2 regions of the Streptomyces sp. NPDC001231 genome follow, and region 1 is predicted to be linked to the other one. Evidence: riboswitches for the same ligand, from Rfam matches in the RefSeq annotation. Region 1 holds a riboswitch; the other holds the start of a gene.
The links. Region 1 has a riboswitch for ZMP and ZTP ahead of ACFY3J_RS05930 (bifunctional 5,10-methylenetetrahydrofolate dehydrogenase/5,10-methenyltetrahydrofolate cyclohydrolase). Riboswitches for the same ligand answer to the same signal wherever they lie in the genome.
Positions count from the first base shown of each region.

Region 2: it holds a riboswitch for ZMP and ZTP, as region 1 does, so the genes downstream of both, ACFY3J_RS35840 (glycine hydroxymethyltransferase) here and ACFY3J_RS05930 (bifunctional 5,10-methylenetetrahydrofolate dehydrogenase/5,10-methenyltetrahydrofolate cyclohydrolase) in region 1, are expected to answer to the same signal.

Region 1 is NZ_JBIAXS010000003.1:299,162-309,983, reverse strand. It holds gene ACFY3J_RS05955 (SDR family oxidoreductase) at 1-228, opposite strand, end outside; gene ACFY3J_RS05950 (MBL fold metallo-hydrolase) at 400-1,029, opposite strand; gene ACFY3J_RS05945 (S-(hydroxymethyl)mycothiol dehydrogenase) at 1,029-2,114, opposite strand; gene ACFY3J_RS05940 (hypothetical protein) at 2,246-2,545, opposite strand; gene ACFY3J_RS05935 (nuclear transport factor 2 family protein) at 2,722-3,087, shown strand; ZMP/ZTP riboswitch at 3,321-3,406, shown strand; gene ACFY3J_RS05930 (bifunctional 5,10-methylenetetrahydrofolate dehydrogenase/5,10-methenyltetrahydrofolate cyclohydrolase) at 3,427-4,275, shown strand; gene ACFY3J_RS05925 (glycosyltransferase) at 4,376-5,605, shown strand; gene ACFY3J_RS05920 (GTP-binding protein) at 6,100-8,070, opposite strand; gene ACFY3J_RS05915 ((2Fe-2S)-binding protein) at 8,324-8,830, shown strand; gene ACFY3J_RS05910 (xanthine dehydrogenase family protein molybdopterin-binding subunit) at 8,827-10,822, shown strand, end outside.
Region 2 is NZ_JBIAXS010000045.1:17,291-28,112, forward strand. It holds gene ACFY3J_RS35825 (PLP-dependent aminotransferase family protein) at 1-1,364, shown strand, start outside; gene ACFY3J_RS35830 (hypothetical protein) at 1,395-2,249, opposite strand; gene rocD (ornithine--oxo-acid transaminase) at 2,350-3,555, opposite strand; ZMP/ZTP riboswitch at 3,669-3,757, shown strand; gene ACFY3J_RS35840 (glycine hydroxymethyltransferase) at 3,788-5,242, shown strand; partial or broken gene ACFY3J_RS35845 (hypothetical protein) at 5,311-6,008, opposite strand; gene ACFY3J_RS35850 (hypothetical protein) at 6,062-6,799, opposite strand; gene ACFY3J_RS35855 (hypothetical protein) at 6,919-7,800, opposite strand; gene ACFY3J_RS35860 (RNA polymerase sigma factor) at 7,793-8,353, opposite strand; gene trpS (tryptophan--tRNA ligase) at 8,485-9,498, shown strand; gene ACFY3J_RS35870 (2'-5' RNA ligase family protein) at 9,661-10,242, shown strand; gene ACFY3J_RS35875 (decaprenylphospho-beta-D-erythro-pentofuranosid-2-ulose 2-reductase) at 10,325-10,822, opposite strand, start outside.

The sequences.
Region 1 (10,822 bases):
CAGATGGTCGGCCGGTACGGCGATGCCGTGGCCGCCGGCCTCGGTGACCAGGTCGGCGGTGTCCTCGATGGTCTCGGGGCGGTCGTACTCCGAGCGGCGGGCGCGGGTGGTGCGTCCGGTGACGTAGACGGTGGCGCCGGCCGCGCCGAGCTCCACCGCGATTCCCCGTCCCGCTCCCCGCGTCGCCCCCGCGACCAGCGCGACCTTGCCTTCCAGTGGGCCCGGCATGTCCGACCTCCCGATGCGTCTTCCGTCGATGCCGTCATCGAGAGTGCCGGGGAAACCGGACACCTTCTGTCGCCTTTCGGCGCGGGAATCGGTGAAACGCGGGCGGGCCGCACGAGCGCCTTCCGGTCTCGTGCGGCCCGCCACCCGGGCTCCCGGCCCGGTTCTCCCGCGTCAGTGCCCGCGGGCGATCCACTCCTCCAGGTGCGGGGCCTCGGCGCCGATGGTGGTCGCGTCGCCGTGGCCGGTGAGGACCTTCGTCTCGGGCGGCAGTGTCAGCAGACGGTCGCGGATCGAGTCGATGATCGTCGGGAAGTGGGAGTAGGAACGGCCGGTGGCACCGGGACCGCCCTGGAAGAGCGTGTCGCCGGTGAAGACCACGCCGAGTCCGGGGTCGTACAGGCAGATCGCGCCCGGGGCGTGGCCGGGCGTGTGCAGGACCTTCAGGTCGGCGCCGGCCGCCTCGATGACCTGGCCGTCGACCAGGTGCTCGTCGGGGTCCCGGTTCGGGTGGGTCATCTTCCACAGCGGCAGGTCGTCGGCGTGCAGCCAGATCGTCGCGCCGGTGAGGTCGGCGAGCGCCGGGGCGGCGTTGACGTGGTCGTTGTGGGCGTGGGTGCACACGATGGCGGTCAGCCGGCGGTCGCCGACCGCGGCGGCGATGGCCTCGGCGTCGTGGGCGGCGTCGATGACGACGGCCTCATGGTCGTCGCCGACGATCCACACGTTGTTGTCGACGTCCCAGGTGCCACCGTCGAGCGTGAACTGCCCGGAGGTGACGAGGCGTTCGATACGGGCGGCCATCAGAGCACCACCACCGAGCGCAGCACGTCGCCGTGGTGCATCCGCTCGAACGCCTTCTCCACCTCGTCCAGTTGGATGGTCTCGGTGACGAACTTGTCCAGCGGCAGGCGTCCTTGCAGGTGCAGGTCGATGAGCATCGGGAAGTCCCGGGAGGGCAGGCAGTCGCCGTACCAGCTCGACTTCAGCGCCCCGCCGCGTCCGAAGACGTCCAGCAGCGGCAGTTCCAGCTTCATCTCCGGGGTCGGCACGCCGACCAGGACGACCGTGCCTGCCAGGTCACGGGCGTAGAAGGCCTGCCGGTACGTCTCGGGGCGGCCGACCGCCTCGATGACGACATCGGCGCCGAAGCCGCCGGTCAGCTCGCGGATGGCCTCGACCGGGTCGTTCTCCTTGGAGTTGACCGTGTGCGTGGCGCCCATGGTGCGGGCGGTCTCCAGCTTGCGGTCGTCGATGTCGACGGCGATGACCTTCGCCGCGCCCGCCAGGTACGCACCGGCGATCGCCGCGTCGCCGACACCGCCGCAGCCGATGACGGCGACCGAGTCGCCGCGGCCGACGTTGCCGGTGTTGATCGCCGCGCCGATGCCGGCCATCACGCCGCAGCCCAGCAGCCCGGCCACCGCCGGGGAGACCGACGGGTCGACCTTGGTGCACTGACCGGCCGCCACCAGGGTCTTCTCGGCGAACGCGCCGATCCCCAGCGCCGGGGAGAGTTCGGTGCCGTCGGTCAGGGTCATCCGCTGCCGCGCGTTGTGGGTGTCGAAGCAGTACCAGGGCCGCCCGCGCAGACAGGCACGGCACTTGCCGCACACGGCCCGCCAGTTGAGGATGACGAAGTCCCCGGGCGCGACGTCGGTGACGTCGTCGCCGACCGACTCCACGACGCCCGCGGCCTCGTGGCCGAGGAGGAACGGGAACTCGTCGTTGATTCCGCCCTGCTTGTAGTGCAGGTCGGTGTGGCAGACGCCGCAGGCCTGGATCCGCACGACGGCCTCTCCCGGCCCCGGATCCGGCACGACGATCGTCTCGACCCGCACCGGTTCGTTCTTGCCGGGTGCGATCACGCCGCGCACTTCCTGCGCCATGGTGGTGGTCCCTTCCGTCGAGCGGTGTACGTCCCCCGACCCTACGTCCGACTGATCGGTAAGGGACACCGAGGGGCCTCTGATCTGCGGGGACGGGCGGGGCGCGGGGGCCCGGCCCGCGGGGCGGAGGATCAGTGCTGGATGGGGGGAACCGGCCCGAAGACCGGCGAGACCAGGCCGGTGACCTGGCTCAGCCGGCCCACCTGGTTGAGATCGCGTACGCGGTCGGCCCCGGAGAGCTGTTCACAGACCGTGGGCAGTTCGGCCCGGTGGTCGGCCGGGACGCCGGTCCCGGGGAGCGAGCCGAGCAGGCCGAGGGGCTGGAGCCCGCCGACGGACGGGGCGCCCGCGGCGCTCGCGGGCAGCGCGGTCAGGCCCGTGACCGAGACGGCGAGTCCGACGGCGGCGACGATGCGGCGAGTGCGGATCATGCCCTCGGCAACACCGTCCGGGCCCGCCCGGACACGGGCCCGCGGCCGCGCTCACCCGTCAGGCTCAGCGCCCGGACCGGGCTTGCCGCGCCCGCCGGGGCGGAGGAGTCTCGAACTGTGAGGCCCGCCGCGGCCCGTCCCTCCCAAGGGTCGCGGCCCTTGCAGGAGGTCCCGTCATGTCCACCTCGGCAAGCCCCGCTTTCGACACCGACACGCTCCGCCGCGGCATCGAAGGAGACACGGCGGACACGCTGCTGTCGCTCTACACGGACGACGCGGAGATCCGCATCGTGGACCGCGACACCCAGCCCAGCAACCCCAAGGTCCTGCACGGCCGGGACGAGATCGCCACGATGCTCCAGGACGTCTACGGCCGCGACATGACGCACCGGCTGGAGCAGTGCGTCGTGCAGGGCGACCATGCGGCGTACGTGGAGTCCTGCCAGTACGCGGACGGCGGCCGTGTCCTCGCGGAGTCCATGGTCTCGTTGCGCGACGGCAGGATCGCCGAGCAGATACTGATCCAGGCATGGGACGAATAGGCAGGAGAGCCGCGAGGTTCCAGGTCAGCTCCCGTCTGACCTGGACCTTCTCGGCCCGCGCCGGCCTGGGCCGGCCCCACTCGGCCCGGTCGCGCCGGCCGGGGCCCGCGACCGCGGTGTCCCGCCTGGCGTCCGCCGCGCTGGTCCGCTCGCTGCTGCGGGCGGCGCGGCCGCGTCCGGACCGTACGGCGTTGCGCGGCCTTCGACCGCGGCGGGCCGTGTCGGTTAGGGTGAGGCGGGGCCGTGACTGGCGCTGAGGTGGAGCACCACCGGGGAGCGGCCCACGCAGAGTCGTGAGCCGCGCGCCTGGGCAATTCCCCGAACGCCCAGGAGTGGACCATGTCCCAGGCCCGTCCGATGGACGGCACCGCGCTCGCCCGCCGTGTCGTCGAGGAGACCGCGCGGAAGGCCGCCGCACTCACCGAGCGCACCGGTACGACGCCCTGTCTGGCGACGGTGCTGGTCGGTGAGGACCCCGCCTCCGTCACCTACGTACGGATGAAGCAGAACCGCTGCCGCAAGGCCGGTATCGACTCCCGCCATGTGGCACTGCCGGCCGCGACCACCACCGAGGAACTCGTCGACACGCTGCGGTCGCTGTCCAAGGATCCCGCCGTGCACGGCATCCTGCTCCAGCACCCCGTCGGCGAGCACATCGACGAGCGGGCCGCGTTCGAGGCGATCGCGCCCGAGAAGGACGTCGACGGGGTCACCTGCGCCTCGTTCGCGGCGATGAGCTTCGGTCTGCCGGGGTTCGTGTCCTGCACGCCCGGCGGCATCCTGCGGCTGCTGGACGCGTACGACGTCGAGCTGCGCGGCCGGCGTGCCGTCGTGGTGGGCCGCAGCGCGATCCTCGGCAAGCCCGTGGGGATGCTGCTGCTCGCGCGGGACGCGACGGTGACGTACTGCCACTCGCGGACCGCGGACCTACCGGCCGCCGTGCGTGAGGCGGACGTCGTGGTCGCCGCGGTGGGCCGGCCCCGGCTCATCCGCGGCGAGGACGTCAAGCCCGGCGCCGTGGTGATCGACGCGGGCTACAACCCGGGCAACGTCGGCGACGTCGACTTCGACTCCGCCGTGGCGCGGGCCTCGCTGATCACCCCGGTGCCCGGTGGGGTGGGCCCGATGACGATCGCCACACTGCTGGAGCAGACCGTGACGGCCGCCGCCCGGCAGCTCGGGGTGTGACCGGCGTACCGGGGCCGGAACAGGGGTGCGACACCCCTCGGGTCGTTCACGGGCGGCGGGCGGCCGCGCGGCCATACTGACCGTCGTGCGCGTAGCGATCATGACGGCGGGATCCCGGGGCGACGTCGCCCCCTTCACCGGACTGGGGCACGGCCTGGCTCTCGCGGGTCACGAGGTCACCCTGGTCACGCACGGATGCTTCGAACCGCTGGTCGCGGGCTCGGGCCTCGGCTTCCACCCGCTGCCGGTGGACCCGCGGGCCGAGTTGGAGTCCTCGCGCGGCCGGGGACTCCACCGCAGCGCCTCCGGCACGGGCAAGGTGCTGCGGGCCGTGGGGCTGGTGCGGGCGGCCATCGCCCGGATGACGGACGATCTGATCGCGGCGGCCGAGAAGAGCGACGTACTGCTGCTCGCCGGCTCGCTCGGGCCGGTCGGGCACGCCATCGCCGAGGCGATGAACCTGCCCAGTATTGGCGCCCATCTGCAACCCCTCTCCCCCACAAGGGAGTTCGCGCCTCCGCTGCTGGGCGGCGGTCACTGGGGCGGAACTGCGAACCGCCTCGCCGGACATGGAGTGAACCTGGCCGTGGAACGGGTCTTCTCGGCGGCCGTACCCGCCGTGCGGACCCGGCTGGGGCTGCCGCCCGCCCGCGCGGGCACCGGCCGCCGCATCCGCCGGGGGCAGCGCCGGCCGGTGTACCACGGCTTCAGCCCGCTCGTGGTGCCCAGGCCCCACGACTGGCGCAGTGGGCTCCAGGTGTGCGGGTACTGGTGGCCGTACGACCGTTACACCCAACTCCCCGACGGCCTGTGGGACTTCCTCGACGCGGGCCCTCCGCCGGTCTACGTGGGGCTGGGCAGCGCCACCGTGCCCGACCCCGGGCGGCTCAGCGACACCATCGTGCGCGCGCTGCGCCGGGCCGGACTGCGCGGTGTGGTCCAGCGGGGCTGGGCCGGGCTGGAGGCGTCCGGCGAGGACATGCTGACCATCGGCGAGGTCCCGCACTCGGCCCTGTTCCCGCGGCTGGCGGGCGTGGTGCACCACGCCGGTGCGGGCACGACCGCGGCCGGGCTGCGGGCCGGCGTCCCCGCGGTGCCCGTGCCCGTCCAGTTCGACGAGGGCTTCTGGGCCGATCGTCTCGTCGGCCTCGGCGTGGCACCCTGCTCGGTTCCGCTGCGCGGCCTCACCGCGGACAACCTCGCCGCGGCCCTGGTCCGCGCCACCCGTGGCCACGGACATCGTGAAAGGGCACGGGCCCTGGGCGCCCGAATCCGCGAGGAGAACGGCCTTGCACCGGTCCTGAACGCGGTCGAACAACTCGCCCGCTAGGTGTATTGACCTGAGGCGTTGTTGGTCACATTCCCGTCGTCCGCCCGAAGGGCGGGCCGCGCGGCGTCCGGTGCGTGCGATCGCACGGCGCCGGAGCGCCCTCGTGGCGGAGCAACGTGGGCGATCGGGCAACGCGGCTGGGGTCCCCCCTGCTCGAAGAGCTCGGGGGAGTGCGTGCAAGGCGTCGCACGGCAGGCGGGATGTGACGACAGGGCCCAAGGGCGCCGTCCTCCGCCCGCCCCGGAGACCACCGGACGCCCGGCGACCGGCGGGACGGGGCGGCGGGCCCGTCCGGGGAATGTCGCGACCCGGCGGGTGCTCCGGCCGCGCCGGAGGCCGTCGGCGCTGCCGGTGGACTCCGCGGCGTGACGCGGCGACACGGGGCGCCGCCTCTCCGCCCACGCCCGAACCGCCACCACCGTGCCGCCCACCGCGTCCCGGACCCCGGAGGGTGGGTGCGAGGTCGTGGGCCGCGGCGGGCGGGCAGCCGGCCGTCATCGTCCCACCCGCTGTGTCAGGTTGAGCAGGTACTGCTTGCGGTCCAGTGGGTTGTGGTCGGTGCGTGGGCGTTCGGGGACCGTGTCGCCCGTGACCGGTGCGTAGTGGTCGAAGGCGCTCTCCAGGTCCCCCTCGCCGCGGGTCAGCCCCGGCAGGCGCTGCTCCAGCGCGTGCACCCGGGCGGCCGGGACGCCGCCCTCCAGGAGGCACACGGATCCGTGGGTGACGGTCGTCCGCGGCACGGCGCGCAGTGCGGACAGCACCGGCAGCAGGGCGCCGAGCGTGTCCGCCGGGACCTCGACGCGAAAGCGGTGCACCGGCTCGTGGACCAGCGTGCCCGCGCGGCGCAGCGCCTCGATCAGCACCAGCGGGGTCAGGCCCCGGAAGTCGGCCCCGGTGCTGGACATGCTCTTGTCGAAGCCCTGGTGGGCGTGGCTCTGCCGGGGCGAGTATCCGCTGTGGGTCAGGGTGACCGTGCAGTCGGTGACCTGCCAGCCGTGCAGCCCCTGCCCGAGGGTCTCGCGCACGGTGTCCTCCACCGCCTTGAAGAAGGCGTACGGCATCGAGCCCAGCTCGACCTCCAGGCGGAAGTCCACCCCGGAGCCGGCCGGCGCGGGGTCGACGCGCAGCCCGACGGTGGCCAGGAAGGGGTTGCCGTCCTTCTTGTTGAACTCCGCGGCCGCACCCGTGCCCACCGGCCGCTCGACGCACAGCGGGGTGGTCTCCCGGAAGGTGACACACAGCCCGAACTCGTCGGCGAGCGTGGCCTGGAGGACCTCCTTCTGCACCTCCCCGTACAGGGAGACGGAGGTCTCCTGCCGCACCTCGTCGTGGCGCAGCCCGATCAGCGGGTCCTGCTCGGCCAGCCGGGTGAGGGCGAGGTGCAGGGCCCCGCCGTCCACCCCGGGGCCCGGTACGACGACGGTCTCCAGGGTCGGCGGCGCGAAGAAGTGCTCGTAGACCTTGCCGGGCTCGCCGACCGTGTCGCCGATCCGGATGTCGGCCAGGCCCCACAGTCTGGCGATGCGGCCCGCGGACACGGCCTCGGCGCGGACCTCCGTGCCGTGGTCGGACACGCCGATCGCGGTGACCCTGCCCTCCGTGCGGGCGTCGCCGTAGGGGACGCGGTCCCGTACCCGGAGGGTGCCGGAGAACATCCGCGCGTACGCCACCTTCTCCCCCGCCGGACCCCGCTCGACCTTGAACACGGTGGCCGAGACGGGCCCGTCGGGGTCGCCGTCCGCGGCGGGCAGCAGTTCCTTGACGCCGCCGATCAGCGCGTCCACTCCGGCACCGGTGATCGCGGAGCCGAAGTACACCGGGTGCACGAGGGCCTGCCGGGTCTGGGCCGCGAGGGCGGCGCGCAGGTGGTCGGCTCGGAGGGTGCCGTCGACGTACGCGGCCAGCAGGTCGTCGTCGTGCTCGGCGAGGATGTCCGGCGCGGACGGGCCGAGGCCGGGCACGAAGCGGGCCTCGCGGGCGCCGATTCCCGTCACCCGCCCCATGGGGACGACGGACGGTGTCAGCCGCCGGGCGACGGCACGCAGCAGTTCCTCCTGCCGGGCGCCCCGCCGGTCGATCTTGTTGACGAAGAGCAGGGTCGGGATGCGCAGCCGCCGCAGGGTGCGCATCAGGACGCGGGTCTGCGCCTGGACGCCCTCGACGGCGGAGACCACGAGTACCGCGCCGTCGAGCACGCCGAGCACCCGCTCCACCTCGGCGATGAAGTCGGGGTGGCCGGGGGTGTCGATGAGGTTGACGGTCACGTCGTCGACCGGGAAGGAGACGACGGCGGACTTGATGGTGATGCCGCGCTGCCGCTCCAGCGCGAGGGTGTCGGTCCGCGTACTGCCGGCGTCGACGCTGCCGAGCGCGTCGATCACCCCCGCGGAGTGCAGCAGCCGTTCGGTCAGACTGGTCTTACCCGCGTCGACGTGCGCGAGAATGCCGAGGTTGAGCAAGTGCACCGGGCGTCATGTCCTTCTTGATGGCGGGGATTCCTTCCGGGGTGGACATGGACGCTGTGCGCATGGGTGCTCCTCGTTCGGTGACGACGTGGTGACGTGCAGTGCAGCAGAGCCGAAGCGCCGGGGCAATGGATTAACGGTCAACGACGCCTGCCGCAGCACTCGCCGCCGCTCCGACACGGCCATAGAGTGACGTACACCACACAGTCGACGACATTTCCCCCACCCACGCCCATATGGCCCCGGAGGGAAGATGACCCGTATCTCGGTCACGGTGGACGGCACGGCCTACGAGGACGAGGTGGAACCCCGTCTGCTCCTGGTCCACTATCTGCGCGACCGCCTCGGACTGACCGGTACCCCGATCGGCTGCGACACCTCGAACTGCGGAGCCTGCACGGTCGAGTTGGACGGCGCGAGCGTCAAGAGCTGCACGGTGCTGGCCGTCCAGGCGGACGGCGGCGAGGTGACCACGGTCCAGGGACTGGCCAGGGACGGCGAGTGGACGGAGCTGCAGCGCGCGTTCCACGAGCGGCACGCGCTGCAGTGCGGCTACTGCACCCCCGGGATGATCATGGCCGCCCGCGATCTGCTGCGCGAGAACCCCCACCCCGACTCCGACGAGGTGCGCAAGGCCCTGGAGGGCAACCTGTGCCGGTGCACCGGCTACCAGAACATCGTCCGGGCGGTGCTCGCCGTCGCCGAGGGGGAGACGGCCGCCGGCGAGCGGACCGGGTCCGCCCAGGAGGTGACGGCATGACCGACCAGGCCGTCGAACGCGAGGTCGGCAGGGCCCGGCTCCGCAAGGAGGACGCCCGGCTGATCACCGGGCAGACCAACTGGACCGACAACATCACCGTCACCGGACTGCTGCACCTGGCCGTCCTGCGAAGCCCCATGGCGCACGCCCGCATCGAACGCGTCGACGTCTCCCCCGCCCTCGAGCGCCCCGGCGTCGTCGCCGCCTTCAGCGGCCGCGACCTCGCCGGGGGACTGGGGTCGCTGCCCTGCGCCTGGCCGGTCACCGAGGACATGGTGCTGCCGGACCATCCGCCGGTCGCGGTCGACGAGGTGCGCCACGCCGGTGACCCGGTGGCGGTCGTGGTGGCCCGTGACCGGTACGCGGCGGCCGACGCGCTGGAGGCGATCGAGGTCGACTACGAGCCCCTGCCGCCGGTCCTGGACCTGGAGGAGGCGCTCGCCGAGGACGCCCCGCTGGTCCACGCCGACAAGGGCACCAACCGCGCCTATGTGTGGCCGCTGCGGACCGGCGAGGACTTCGAGGCGGTCAGGCAGCGCGCCGACGTCGTCCTCAAGCGCCGCTACCGGCAGCAGCGCCTCATCCCCAACGCCATGGAGCCGCGCGCGGTCGTCGTCGCCCCGCTGGCCGCCTCCGGGGAGTTCACGGTGTACTCGTCGACGCAGATCCCGCACATCCTGCGGATCATGCTCTCGGTGGTCACCGGCGTACCCGAGCACAAGCTGCGGGTGATCGCGCCCGACGTGGGCGGCGGCTTCGGCTCCAAGCTCCAGGTGTACGGCGAGGAGGCCATCGCGGTCGAGGTCGCGCGCAGGCTGGGACGGCCGGTGAAGTGGACCGAGTCCCGCTCCGAGGGCTATCTGGCCACCCACCACGGCCGCGGCATGATCCAGGACGTCGAGATCGCCGCGACCCGCGAGGGCCGGCTGCTCGGTCTCAAGGTCGACCTGATCGCCGACATGGGCGCCTATCTGATGCTGGTCACTCCCGGCACCCCGATCCTGGGCGCCTTCATGTACCCGGGGATCTACAAGATGGACTCCTACGAGTTCCACTGCACCGGGGTGTTCACCACCCGCACCCCGACCGACGCCTACCGCGGAGCCGGGCGCCCCGAGGCCACGTACGCCATCGAGCGGACCATGGACGAACTCGCCGCCGAGATCGGTCTCGACCCGGTGGAGGTGCGGCGGCGGAACTGGATCCGGCACGAGGAGTTCCCGTACGCCTCGATCGCGGGCCTGACCTACGACAGCGGGAACTACGAGGCGGCGACCGAGAAGGCGCTCGCCCTGTTCGGCTACGACGACCTGCGCGCCGAGCAGCGCAAGCGCAACGGGCGCGGGGACGACGTGCGCCTGGGCATCGGCGTGTCGACGTACACGGAGATGTGCGGGCTGGCACCGAGCCGGGTGCTGCGGGACCTGAGGTACTCGGCCGGCGGCTGGGAGGCGGCGAGCATCCGCATGCTGCCCACCGGCAAGGTCGAGGTGGTCACCGGCACCAGCCCGCACGGGCAGGGGCACGTGACCTGCTGGAGCCAGATCGCCGCGGACGTGCTGGGTGTGCCGTTCGAGGACGTCGAGGTGCTGCACGGCGACACCCTGGCGGCGCCGCAGGGCATGGACACCTACGGCTCGCGCTCGCTGGTCGTGGGCGGGTCGGCGGTGCACCGCGCCGCCGAGAAGGTGGTGGACAAGGCGCGGAAGGTCGCGGCGCACCTGCTGGAGGCCAGTGAGGACGACCTGGAGTTCAAGGGCGGCGTGTTCTCGGTGAAGGGCTCGCCGGAGGCGCGCAGGACCATCCAGGAGGTCGCCTTCGAGACGTTCACCTCGCACGACGTGCCCGACGGCATGGAACCCACCCTCAACTCCGAGTACCTGCTCGACCCGGAGAACTTCTCCTACCCGCACGGCACCCATCTGTGCGCGGTCGAGGTCGACACCGAGACCGGGCAGACCCGGATCCGCTCCTACGTCTGCGTGGACGACG
Region 2 (10,822 bases), on a different contig from region 1:
CCGGTGTGCGCCGCGGCCTCACCGACGCCCTGCGCGAGGCGGTCCGCACCGGCCGTCTGGCCCCTGGAACCCGGCTGCCCTCCTCCCGGACCCTCGCCGCCGACCTGGGCATCGCCCGCAACACGGTCGCCGATGCCTACGCCGACCTGGTCGCCGAGGGCTGGCTCACCGCCCGCCAGGGCTCGGGCACACGCGTGGCCATGGGGGCACCCGCCTCGCCGTTCGGGCCGTCGCCGAGCGCGGACGTCCGGCAGACCGGCGCGGCACGCCACCCGCGCGAACGCCCCCGCCCCGTCCACGATCTCGTCCCCGGCACCCCGGACCTCGCCTCCTTCCCCCGCACCCAGTGGCTCAAGGCCGCCCGCCGTGCCCTGGCCGCCGCCCCCCACCACGCCCTCGGCTACGGCGACCCGCGCGGCCGGCCCGAACTGCGCACCGCGCTGGCCGGCCATCTCGCCCGGGTCCGGGGCGTCCGCACCGACCCCGACCACCTGCTGGTGTGCGCGGGCTTCTCACACGGACTGCGGATCCTCGGCACGGTGCTGCGGGCCCGCGGCGTCACCACGGTCGCCGTCGAGTCGTACGGCCTCGACGTGCACTGGGACCTCCTGACCCGCGCGGGCCTGCGCACCCTTCCCCTGCCCTTCGACGAACTCGGCACGGTCACCGGCGAACTGAGCGGCCCCGGAGCGGTCCTGCTCACCCCCGCCCACCAGTTCCCGATGGGCGTGCCCCTGCACCCCGACCGGCGCGCGGCCGTGACGGACTGGGCCCGGCGCACCGGCGGCCTGATCCTGGAGGACGACTACGACGGCGAGTTCCGCTACGACCGCCAGCCCGTCGGCGCGCTCCAGGGACTGGACCCCGACTGCGTGGTCTACCTGGGCACGGCGAGCAAGTCCCTGGCCCCCGGCCTGCGCCTGGCCTGGATGGCGCTGCCCCCCTCCCTCATGGCGGAGGCCACGGCCGCCAAGGGGCCCTCCGACACCTGCGGGGTGTTCGACCAGTTGACGCTCGCGGAGTTCATCACCTCCGGCGCCTACGACCGCCATGTGCGCTCGGCCCGCCTTCGCTACCGCCGCCGCCGCGACACCCTGGTCGAGGCCCTCGCCACCCGCGCGCCCGACGTCCGCCCCACCGGCATCGCCGCCGGACTGCACGCCGTGCTGCGCCTGCCGCCCGGCACCGAAGCCGCGGTGGTCCAGGCGGCCGCCTGGCAGGGCCTCGCCCTCCACGGACTGTCCCGCTTCCACCACGAGCAGGCCGCCGTGGCACCGTTGGACGCCCTGGTCGTCGGCTACGGCACCCCGCCGGACCACGCGTGGGCGGCGGCCCTGGACGCCCTGTGCCGGGTGCTGCCCTGACGGCCCGCCGGGCGGCCCGTCGGGCGGTGATCACCCCTCCTCGGCAGGCACCTTCTCGACCGGTCCTTCCTCGGCCGGCGCCTCCCTGAACCGCGCCAGAGCCAGGGCGCCCGCCACCGCCACCGCGAAGCCGAGCACCGCGAGCCAGGCCAGGCCCTCGCGGGTGCGGTCGCCCAGCCACACCACCCCGATCGCCGCGGGGCCGATCGTCTCGCCGATGACCATGCCCGCGGTGGCCGTGGTCACCGAACCGCGCTGGAGGGCCGAGGTCAGCAGCAGGAAGGCGGCTCCCCCGCCGAGGAGCAGGGCGTAGGCCGCCGGGTTGGTGAACAGCGCCGACGGGGCGAGCGAGTCGATCAGCCGCACCGACACCTCGACCACGCCGAACCCGAAGCCCGCGCCCAGGCCCAGCAGCAGGGCACGGACGCGTTCGGGCAGGCGGCCGGCGACCGCTCCGAGCAGCAGCACGGCCAGCGCCGCCCCGAGCATCGCCCACTTCAGCGCCGCCGAGCCGTCCTCGCGGCCCTCCGTGCCCGAGGCCAGCCCCAGCATGGCCAGACCGGCGCAGACGACGCCCACCGCCGACCACTCCACCGCGCTCAGCCGCACCCGCAGCAGCCGGGACGCGGTCACCGCCGTCACCGCGAGGCTGGCGGCGAGGGCCGCGCCGACCACGTAGATCGGCAGTGAGCGCAGGGCCGCGATCTGGAGCAGGAACCCGAGGCCGTCCAGGCCCAGGCCCGCCAGGTACCGCCACTGCCGCACCGCGCGCAGCAGCAGCGCCGCGTCCCCGCCCCCGCCGGTGTCCGCCGCGGCGCGCGCGGCGATGGCCTGGAGCACCGTCGCCGTGCCGAAACACACCGCCGCACCGAGCGCGCACACCATTCCGAAGAGCACGAAGCGACTCTAGGGGAGCGGTGGATCCGCGCGCCGCCCGATCCGGCCGCACGCACCACCCGCTCCGGCCGGGCTCCGAGTCACCCCGCTACGCGCCGAGCACCGCCCGCAGCTGGGACAGTCCCCAGTCCAGGTCCTCCTCGCCGATCACCAGCGGCGGGGCGATCCGGATCGTCGAGGTGTGGGTGTCCTTCACCAGGACGCCCCGGTCCATCAGCTTCCGGGCGACCTCCCGCCCGGTACCCAGCGAACGGTCGACGTCCACGCCCGCCCACAGCCCGCGTCCGCGCACCGCCCGCACCCGGCCCGTGTCGGCCAGCCGCTCCAGCTCGCGGTGCAGATGCTCGCCCAGCTCCGCGGCCCGTGCCTGGAACTCGCCCGAGCGCAGGATCGCGATCACCTCCAGCGCCACCGCGCACGCCAAAGGGTTCCCGCCGAACGTCGACCCGTGCTCGCCCGGCCGGAACACGCCGAGCACCTCCCGCGAGGACACCACCGCCGACACCGGCACGATCCCGCCGCCCAGCGCCTTCCCGAGCACGTACACATCCGGCACCACCCCCTCGTGCTCGCACGCGAAGGTACGGCCGGTGCGCCCGAGCCCCGACTGGATCTCGTCGGCGACGAACAACACGTTCCGCTCCCGTGTCAGCTCCCGCACCGCCGGCAGATAACCGGCCGGCGGCACCAGCACCCCCGCCTCGCCCTGGATCGGCTCCAGCAGCACGGCGACCGTGTTCTCCGTCATCGCCGACCGCATCGCCGTGAGGTCCCCGTACGGCACGATCTCGAAACCCGGCGTGTACGGCCCGAAGTCCGCCCTGGCCTGCGGGTCGGTGGAGAAGCTGATGACCGTCGTCGTCCGGCCGTGGAAGTTGTTGCCCGCGACCACGATCTTCGCCATCTCCGCGGGCACGCCCTTGACCCGGTAGCCCCACTTCCGGGCCGTCTTCACCGCCGTCTCCACCGCCTCGGTGCCCGTGTTCATCGGCAGTACCGACTCCATGCCGCACAGCTCCGCCAGCTGTTCGCAGAACGCCGCGAACCGGTCGTGGTGGAAGGCCCGCGAGGTCAGTGTCACCCGCTCCATCTGCGCCTTGGCCGCCTCGATCAGCCGCCGGTTGCGGTGCCCGAAGTTCAGCGCCGAGTAGCCGGCCAGCAGATCGAGGTACCGGCGGCCCTCCACGTCCGTCATCCACGCGCCCTCCGCCGTGGCGATCACCACGGGCAGCGGGTGGTAGATGTATGCGCTGTGGGCGTCGGCGGTGGCGATGAGGTCTTCCGTGGCGGTCACGGCGGCTCCCGAGGACGAGGGTCGCCTCCCGGGAAGGGGAGGTTGTCCTCCTTCCTATCCTCGCTCGCATGGCGGACGCGGGAACTGCGCCGTGGGGTGCGCCCGGTAGGCTGACGACGGGCCGTGACTGGCGCGCTGGGATGGGACCGACCATCAGGGAGCGGCCCGAGCGGAAAGTGTGCCGTGCGCCTGGGCCGTAACGTGAACGTCGACGCCACGTCCGGAGGTCCCGATGCCTGAGAACACCGCGCCCCTGTCCAACGAGTCCACCGCCTTCCGCGCCGCCCTCGACGTGATCCGCGCCGTCGAGCCGCGCGTGGCCGACGCCATCGGCCAGGAGGTCGCCGACCAGCGCGAGATGCTCAAGCTGATCGCCTCCGAGAACTACGCCTCCCCGGCCACCCTGCTGGCCATGGGCAACTGGTTCAGCGACAAGTACGCCGAGGGCACCATCGGCCGCCGCTTCTACGCCGGCTGCCGCAACGTCGACACCGTCGAGTCGTTGGCCGCCGAGCACGCCAAGGAACTCTTCGGCGCCCGTCACGCCTACGTCCAGCCGCACTCCGGCATCGACGCCAACCTCGTCGCCTTCTGGGCCGTCCTCGCCCAGCGCGTGGAGGCCCCCGCACTGGAGAAGGCCGGGGTCCGCCAGGTCAACGACCTCTCCGAGGCGGACTGGGCCGAACTGCGCCAGGCCTTCGGCAACCAGCGCATGCTCGGCATGTCCCTGGACGCCGGCGGACACCTCACCCACGGCTTCCGCCCGAACATCTCCGGAAAGATGTTCGATCAGCGCTCCTACGGCACCGACCCGGCCACCGGCCTCCTCGACTACGAGGCCCTGCGCGCCTCCGCCCGCGAGTTCAAGCCGCTGATCATCGTCGCCGGCTACTCCGCCTACCCGCGCCTGGTGAACTTCCGCATCATGCGCGAGATCGCCGACGAGGTAGGCGCCACGCTCATGGTCGACATGGCCCACTTCGCGGGCCTGGTCGCCGGCAAGGTTCTCACCGGCGACTTCGACCCGGTCCCGCACGCGCAGATCGTCACCACCACCACCCACAAGTCCCTGCGCGGCCCCCGCGGCGGCATGGTCCTGTGCGACGACTCCCTCAAGGACCAGGTCGACCGGGGCTGCCCGATGGTCCTCGGCGGCCCCCTTCCGCACGTCATGGCCGCCAAGGCGGTCGCCCTGGCCGAGGCCCGGCAGCCCTCCTTCCAGGACTACGCCCAGCGCATCGTCGACAACTCCCGCGCCCTGGCCGAGGGCCTGACGCGCCGCGGTGCCACCCTCGTCACCGGCGGCACCGACAACCACCTCAACCTGATCGACGTCGCCTCCTCCTACGGCCTCACCGGCCGTCAGGCCGAGGCCGCCCTGCTCGAGTCCGGCATCGTCACCAACCGCAACGCGATCCCGGCCGACCCCAACGGCGCCTGGTACACCTCCGGCATCCGCATCGGCACCCCCGCGCTGACCACCCGTGGTCTGGGCATCGCCGAGATGGACGAGGTCGCCGGCCTGATCGACCGCGTCCTGACGGCCACCGAGCCCGGCACCACCGGCAAGGGCACCCCGTCCAAGGCCCAGCACGTCCTCGACCCGAAGATCGCGGACGAGATCTCCCACCGGGCCACGGACCTCGTGGCGGGCTTCCCCCTCTACCCGGAGATCGACCTCGGCTGACCCGTCCCCGCACGGGACTCACACGGCACAGGGCTCGCAGGGCTCGTAGGACTCGCAGGGCACATGGCTCACAGGTCGATCAGCTCCTGACGTGGTTCCTCCCGCGGCGGCCCGGCACCGCGCCGGGCCGCCGCGCGGCATATCAGCAGCGTGCCGCCGGCCCCGCGGCCAGCCCGCCGGCCGCCCACCACAAGTGTTCACCCCGGCCGCCCGGAGTGCTGCCGGACGGCGCACCGTCCGTGTCGTCCAGCAGCCCCGTGGGGGCCAGCCGTTCGTACAGGTCCCGCGGCGCCCGGTGCCAGCGGATGTCGTCGTCCTCCACGTCCGGGGCCAGGTCCGAGCGCACCCACGGTGTGCCGTCCTCCGCCACGATCACCTGATCCTGCCGCTCCACGGCCACATCCCCTCCCGGCGGCCTGCTCGTCACCGGCCATCCCCCGACCCCGGTCAGCCCCCACACCACGGTCACCCGCACCCCTGGATGCCGCCCCCGCGCCCAGGTGTCCGGCACCGGCTCCGTCCCCGTGTACGCCGGGCGCAGCAACTCCCGGAGCAGGGCGAAGTCGCGATCGCCCAGGTGCAACGCCCGGGTCCGCCCCGAGCCGCCCGCGACGACCAGGGCCACATCGGGCGCACGCGGCGCACCGCCCCCGTCCGAGGCCGCCGCGACCGGCGGCACCCCGCACAGCAGCACCCCCACTCCGACCACCGTCACCGGCAGCACCGAGATCAGCCATGGCGCCGAGCGCCCGCCGCGCAGTGCCATCCGACCGCCCCCTTCCGTTCTCCCACGCACGTGTCTCGTCCTCGGCACGCGCCCTACACGTCCCGCAGTTCCTGCCGGGGCCCCGGGTCCCGCTCCCGCCGCAGGCGGTCGAGCGGAAGCCTCGAGGCGAAGGGCCGCAGCACCAGCGCGAGCACCGCCCCGCCTGCCGCTCCCGGTATCGCCCACCACCAGTCGGTGCCATCGCCACCCGCGGCCGGCACACTCACCCGCACCGTCTGCGTCCCCTCGTCCGCGTCGGGACCGGTGGTGTCCGGCGTGGCCGTCTCCGCCTGCCACGGCGCCGGGAAGATACCGGTGTACCCCTGGCCCGAGGCCGAGGCCTTGCCCATCACGCCCAGCTTCGTGAGCAGGGCACGCAGCCGGGCCGGCTGCTCGGCGCGGTGCCAGTACCCGTTCGTGGACTCGGGCACGTTCGCCGCCGTGTGGATCCAGACGGCGCTTTCGCCGGTCACCGGGAAGACCCGGTCGAGTCGCCACGGTGATATGTCGTGCGCCAGCCAGGTCACGTTGATCTGCCGGGCATGGACCAGGTCGGCCTCGGGCGGTTTGTCGCGGCTGCCCGAGCCCGCCGGGCCCAGGAGGCTCTCCAACTGCCCATACTCCTTCGCGGAGTAGTACAGCGCGCCGGCCTCCCCGCTCTGCGGCGAGGTCACCAGCACGCTGGTCGGACCGCCCGCCGCAGCGGAGGACGCGCCCCACACCATCACGGCGAGCACCGTCGTCAACGCGCCCATGAGCGCGGTCAGTTCACGAACCCTCCACCTGCCCATCCGAACCCCCACCGGCCGAATCCGGCGCGGCCCGCCCCGGGCCGCGCATCACTTCTGGTACACCGCCCGGCCCGCCCGGGTTCCCACCCCGCGTCACCGACCTGTCCGGTCACGCTCACCTAGGGCGAAGGCCGCCCGGAAGTCCCGGACTCCAGCACGTCCGACCGGGCGATCCGCGTCGCGCGCGCCTTCGACGCCACTCCCTCCAGCCGGAGCGTCACGGCGTCGTCGCCCCTCCCGCGCATCCACAGCAGGGTCGGACCGGCGGTGCGCTCGCTCCGGGTGAAGCGGTGGCCGTCGGCGTCCATCAGCCAGAAGCCGAGCAGATGCGGTCTCGGGAACCACAGGGCGGTGTCCTGAACGCCATCGGCCGACGTCGTGTGCAGCGGGATCCACTCCGGTGGTTCCCGCAGGCTCTTGACGAAGCTGACGTCCAGCCGCTCCGGGAACTCGTCGAGCCGTATCGTCCGTCCCTGTTCGTGCCAGCACAGGGTCACCAGGAACCGCCCCCGCGGCTCGGCGGTCACCGTCACCGCGTCCGGCACGCCGAGCGCGTCCGGCACCAGGGGCTCGAAACCGGCCTGCCGCCGGGCCTGCTCCAGGGACAGCGAGCGGCCGCAGCCGGGTACCTCGGCGCCGGGTGAGGGCACCGCCGACGGGTCGTACCGCACCTCGACGCCGGCGAAGCCGAACCAGTCGAGGACCGCCGCCCGCACCGGGGGAGTGAGCGCGAGGACCGTCAGCAGACCGCACAGGGCCGCCGTCAGCGAACGCCATCGCGTCCGCGTCCAGCGCCGCACCGCCCGCAGCCGCTCACCGGCACCCGCCGGCTCGGCCACCGGTACCGGCACCTGATCGGCCAGTATCTGCTGAAGCACCCGCTCCACCATCGACTCGGGTCCCGTCGCCGGACCCGCCGCCCCGGGCGCGTCCAGCGACCGCCCGAGCGCCCGCAGCTCCTCCGGCAGCCCGGGGACCCCCGCCCCCTCCTGTTCACGCACGCTCCTCACCTCCTTCCCGGGACCGGACGTCCGGCAGCAGCCGGCCCAGCTTGCGCAGGGCGCGGTTGAGACGGGACTTCACCGTGCCGCGGGGCCAGCCCAGGGCCTGGGCGGTCTCCGACTCCTCCATCTCCAGCAGATAGCGGTAGGTGACGACCAGACGGTGCTCCTCGCTCAGCTGTTCCAGCGCGGCCAGCAGGGCGGCGCGGCGCTCCGCGCGCAGCGTCGCCACCGCGGGGTCCGCCGACTCCGGTATCAGCGGCTCGGCCTCCACGAACGCCGCCTCCCGGCCGGCGAGCGTGCGCCGCCGGGCCGCGGCGCGCACTGTGTTCCTCGTCTCATTGGCGACGATCGACAGCAGCCACGGCTTGAAGGCCGAGCCGTCCCTGAACCGGCCCAGGGCGCAGTACGCCTTGACGAAGGCCTGCTGCACCACGTCCTCCGCGTCCGCCCCCGCCCCGAGCGCGGTGGCCGCCCTGAGCGCGATGCCCGTATGGGCCCGCACCAGCTCCGCGTACGCCTCCGGCTCTCCGGCGCGTACGCGTGCGATCACCGCGGCCTCATCGACGATGCGGCCCCCCTCCCGCGTTCTCACACCCTTGTTACACCGCGCGGGACGATTCGGTTCCCACCTGTTTCCGGCCGGTTCCGGATCGGGCCCCCGTACCTGAGAGAATGGTGAGCATGGCGACTGACCGACCCCGCGTGCTCTCCGGAATCCAGCCCACCGCCGGATCGTTCCACCTCGGCAACTACCTCGGCGCCGTCCGTCAGTGGGTGGCCCTTCAGGAGACCCACGACGCCTTCTACATGGTCGTCGACCTGCACGCGATCACGGTCCCGCAGGACCCGGCCGAGCTGCGTGCCAACACCCGGCTCGCCGCCGCCCAGCTCCTGGCCGCCGGGCTGGACCCGGCCCGCTGCACGCTGTTCGTCCAGAGCCACGTCCCCGAGCACGCCCAGCTCGCCTGGGTCATGAACTGCCTCACCGGCTTCGGCGAGGCCGGCCGCATGACCCAGTTCAAGGACAAGTCCCTCAAGCAGGGCGCCGACCGGACCTCCGTCGGCCTGTTCACGTACCCGATCCTCCAGGTCGCCGACATCCTGCTGTACCAGGCCAACGAGGTGCCGGTCGGCGAGGACCAGCGTCAGCACATCGAGCTCACCCGCGACCTCGCCGAGCGTTTCAACGGCCGCTTCGGCCAGACCTTCACCGTCCCGGGCGCGTACATCCTCAAGGAGACGGCGAAGATCTACGACCTCCAGGACCCGACGATCAAGATGAGCAAGTCGGCGTCCACGCCGAAGGGCCTCATCAATCTGCTGGACGATCCGAAGGCCACCGCCAAGAAGGTCAAGAGCGCGGTCACGGACACCGACACCGTCATCCGCTACGACCCGGAGACCAAGGCGGGCGTCAGCAACCTCCTGACGATCTATTCGACGCTGACCGGGGCGGGTATCGGCGAACTGGAGGAGAAGTACGCCGGCAAGGGCTACGGTGCGCTCAAGACGGACCTCGCCGAGGTCATGGTCGAGTTCGTGACGCCGTTCCGGGAGCGGACCCAGCAGTACCTGGACGACCCGGAGACCCTGGACTCGATCCTGGCCAAGGGCGCGGAGAAGGCGCGCACGGTCGCCGCGGAGACCCTCTCCCAGGCGTACGACCGGGTGGGTTTCCTGCCCGCCAAGCACTGAGGCGCACCACCGCACACGCGTGCCGCCGGGCAGAGCGCTGCACATCACTGTGGCTGCGCCTGCCCACAACGGTGCCGTGGTCGTACAGTCATAGCCGGACGGCGGTGACGAAACGGCTGAGAACGAAACAGAAGACCCATCCGGCACGACGAAGGAGACGACGTGGGGACCGTAACGATCGGCGTGTCGATCGCGGTCCCGGAGCCCCACGGCAGCCTGCTCCAGCAGCGGCGCGCGGGCTTCGGCGACGCCGCGGCTCACGGCATCCCCACGCACGTCACCCTGCTGCCGCCGACGGAGGTCGGCTCCGCGGAGCTGCCGGCCGTCGAGGCCCATCTGACGGAGGTGGCCGCGGCCGGGCGCCCCTTCACCATGCGGCTGTCCGGCACGGACACCTTCCGGCCGCTGTCGCCCGTGGTCTACGTACGGGTCGTCGAGGGCGCCGAGGCGTGCATGTGGCTGCAGAAGCAGGTCCGCGACGCCTCCGGGCCCGTGGCGCGCGAACTCCAGTTCCCCTATCACCCGCATGTGACGGTGGCGCACGGCATCGACGACGCGGCGATGGACCTCGCCTTCGAGGAGCTCGCCGAGTACGAGGCCGAGTGGCCGTGCACCGGGTTCGCCCTGCACGAACAGGGCGCCGACGGGGTGTGGCGCAAACTGCGGGAGTTCGGCTTCGGCGGCAGCACGGTGGTGCCCCCGCAGGCCCTCCCCGTGGACCGCGGCACGCTGCCCGCCCGGTAGGCACGCCGCCCCCGGTGGGTATGCCGCCCACCCGGCAGGGACGGGCCCGCCCCGGCGGTGAACAGCGGTGCCGAAGCGGCGGCTACAGCGGCAGCCGCCGGAAGACCGCGCGCGGCAGATGCCGCAGTACGGACGTCACCACCCGGAGCACACCGGGCACCCACACCGTCTCCGAGCGTCTGCGCAGGCCGAGTTCGACGGCGGTGGCGACCTGCTCCGGGGTGACGGTGAAGGGTTCGGCCTCGCGGCCGGCGGTCGCCCGGGAGCGTACGAACCCGGGGCGTACGACCATGACGTGCACCCCGGTGCCGTACAGCGCGTCGCCCAGGCCCTGGGTGAAGGTGTCCAGACCGGCCTTGCTGGAGCCGTAGATGAAGTCCGCGCGGCGGGCGCGTTCACCGGCGGCCGAGGAGAGCACCACCAGCGAGCCGTGCCCCTGGTTCTGCAGCGCCTGCCCGGCCACCAGCCCCGCGGACACCGCCCCCGTGTAGTTGGTCTGCGCGACCCGGACCGCGTTCAGCGGCGCCCGTTCGTCGTACGCCTGGTCGCCGAGGACGCCGAAGGCCAGCAGCACCATGTC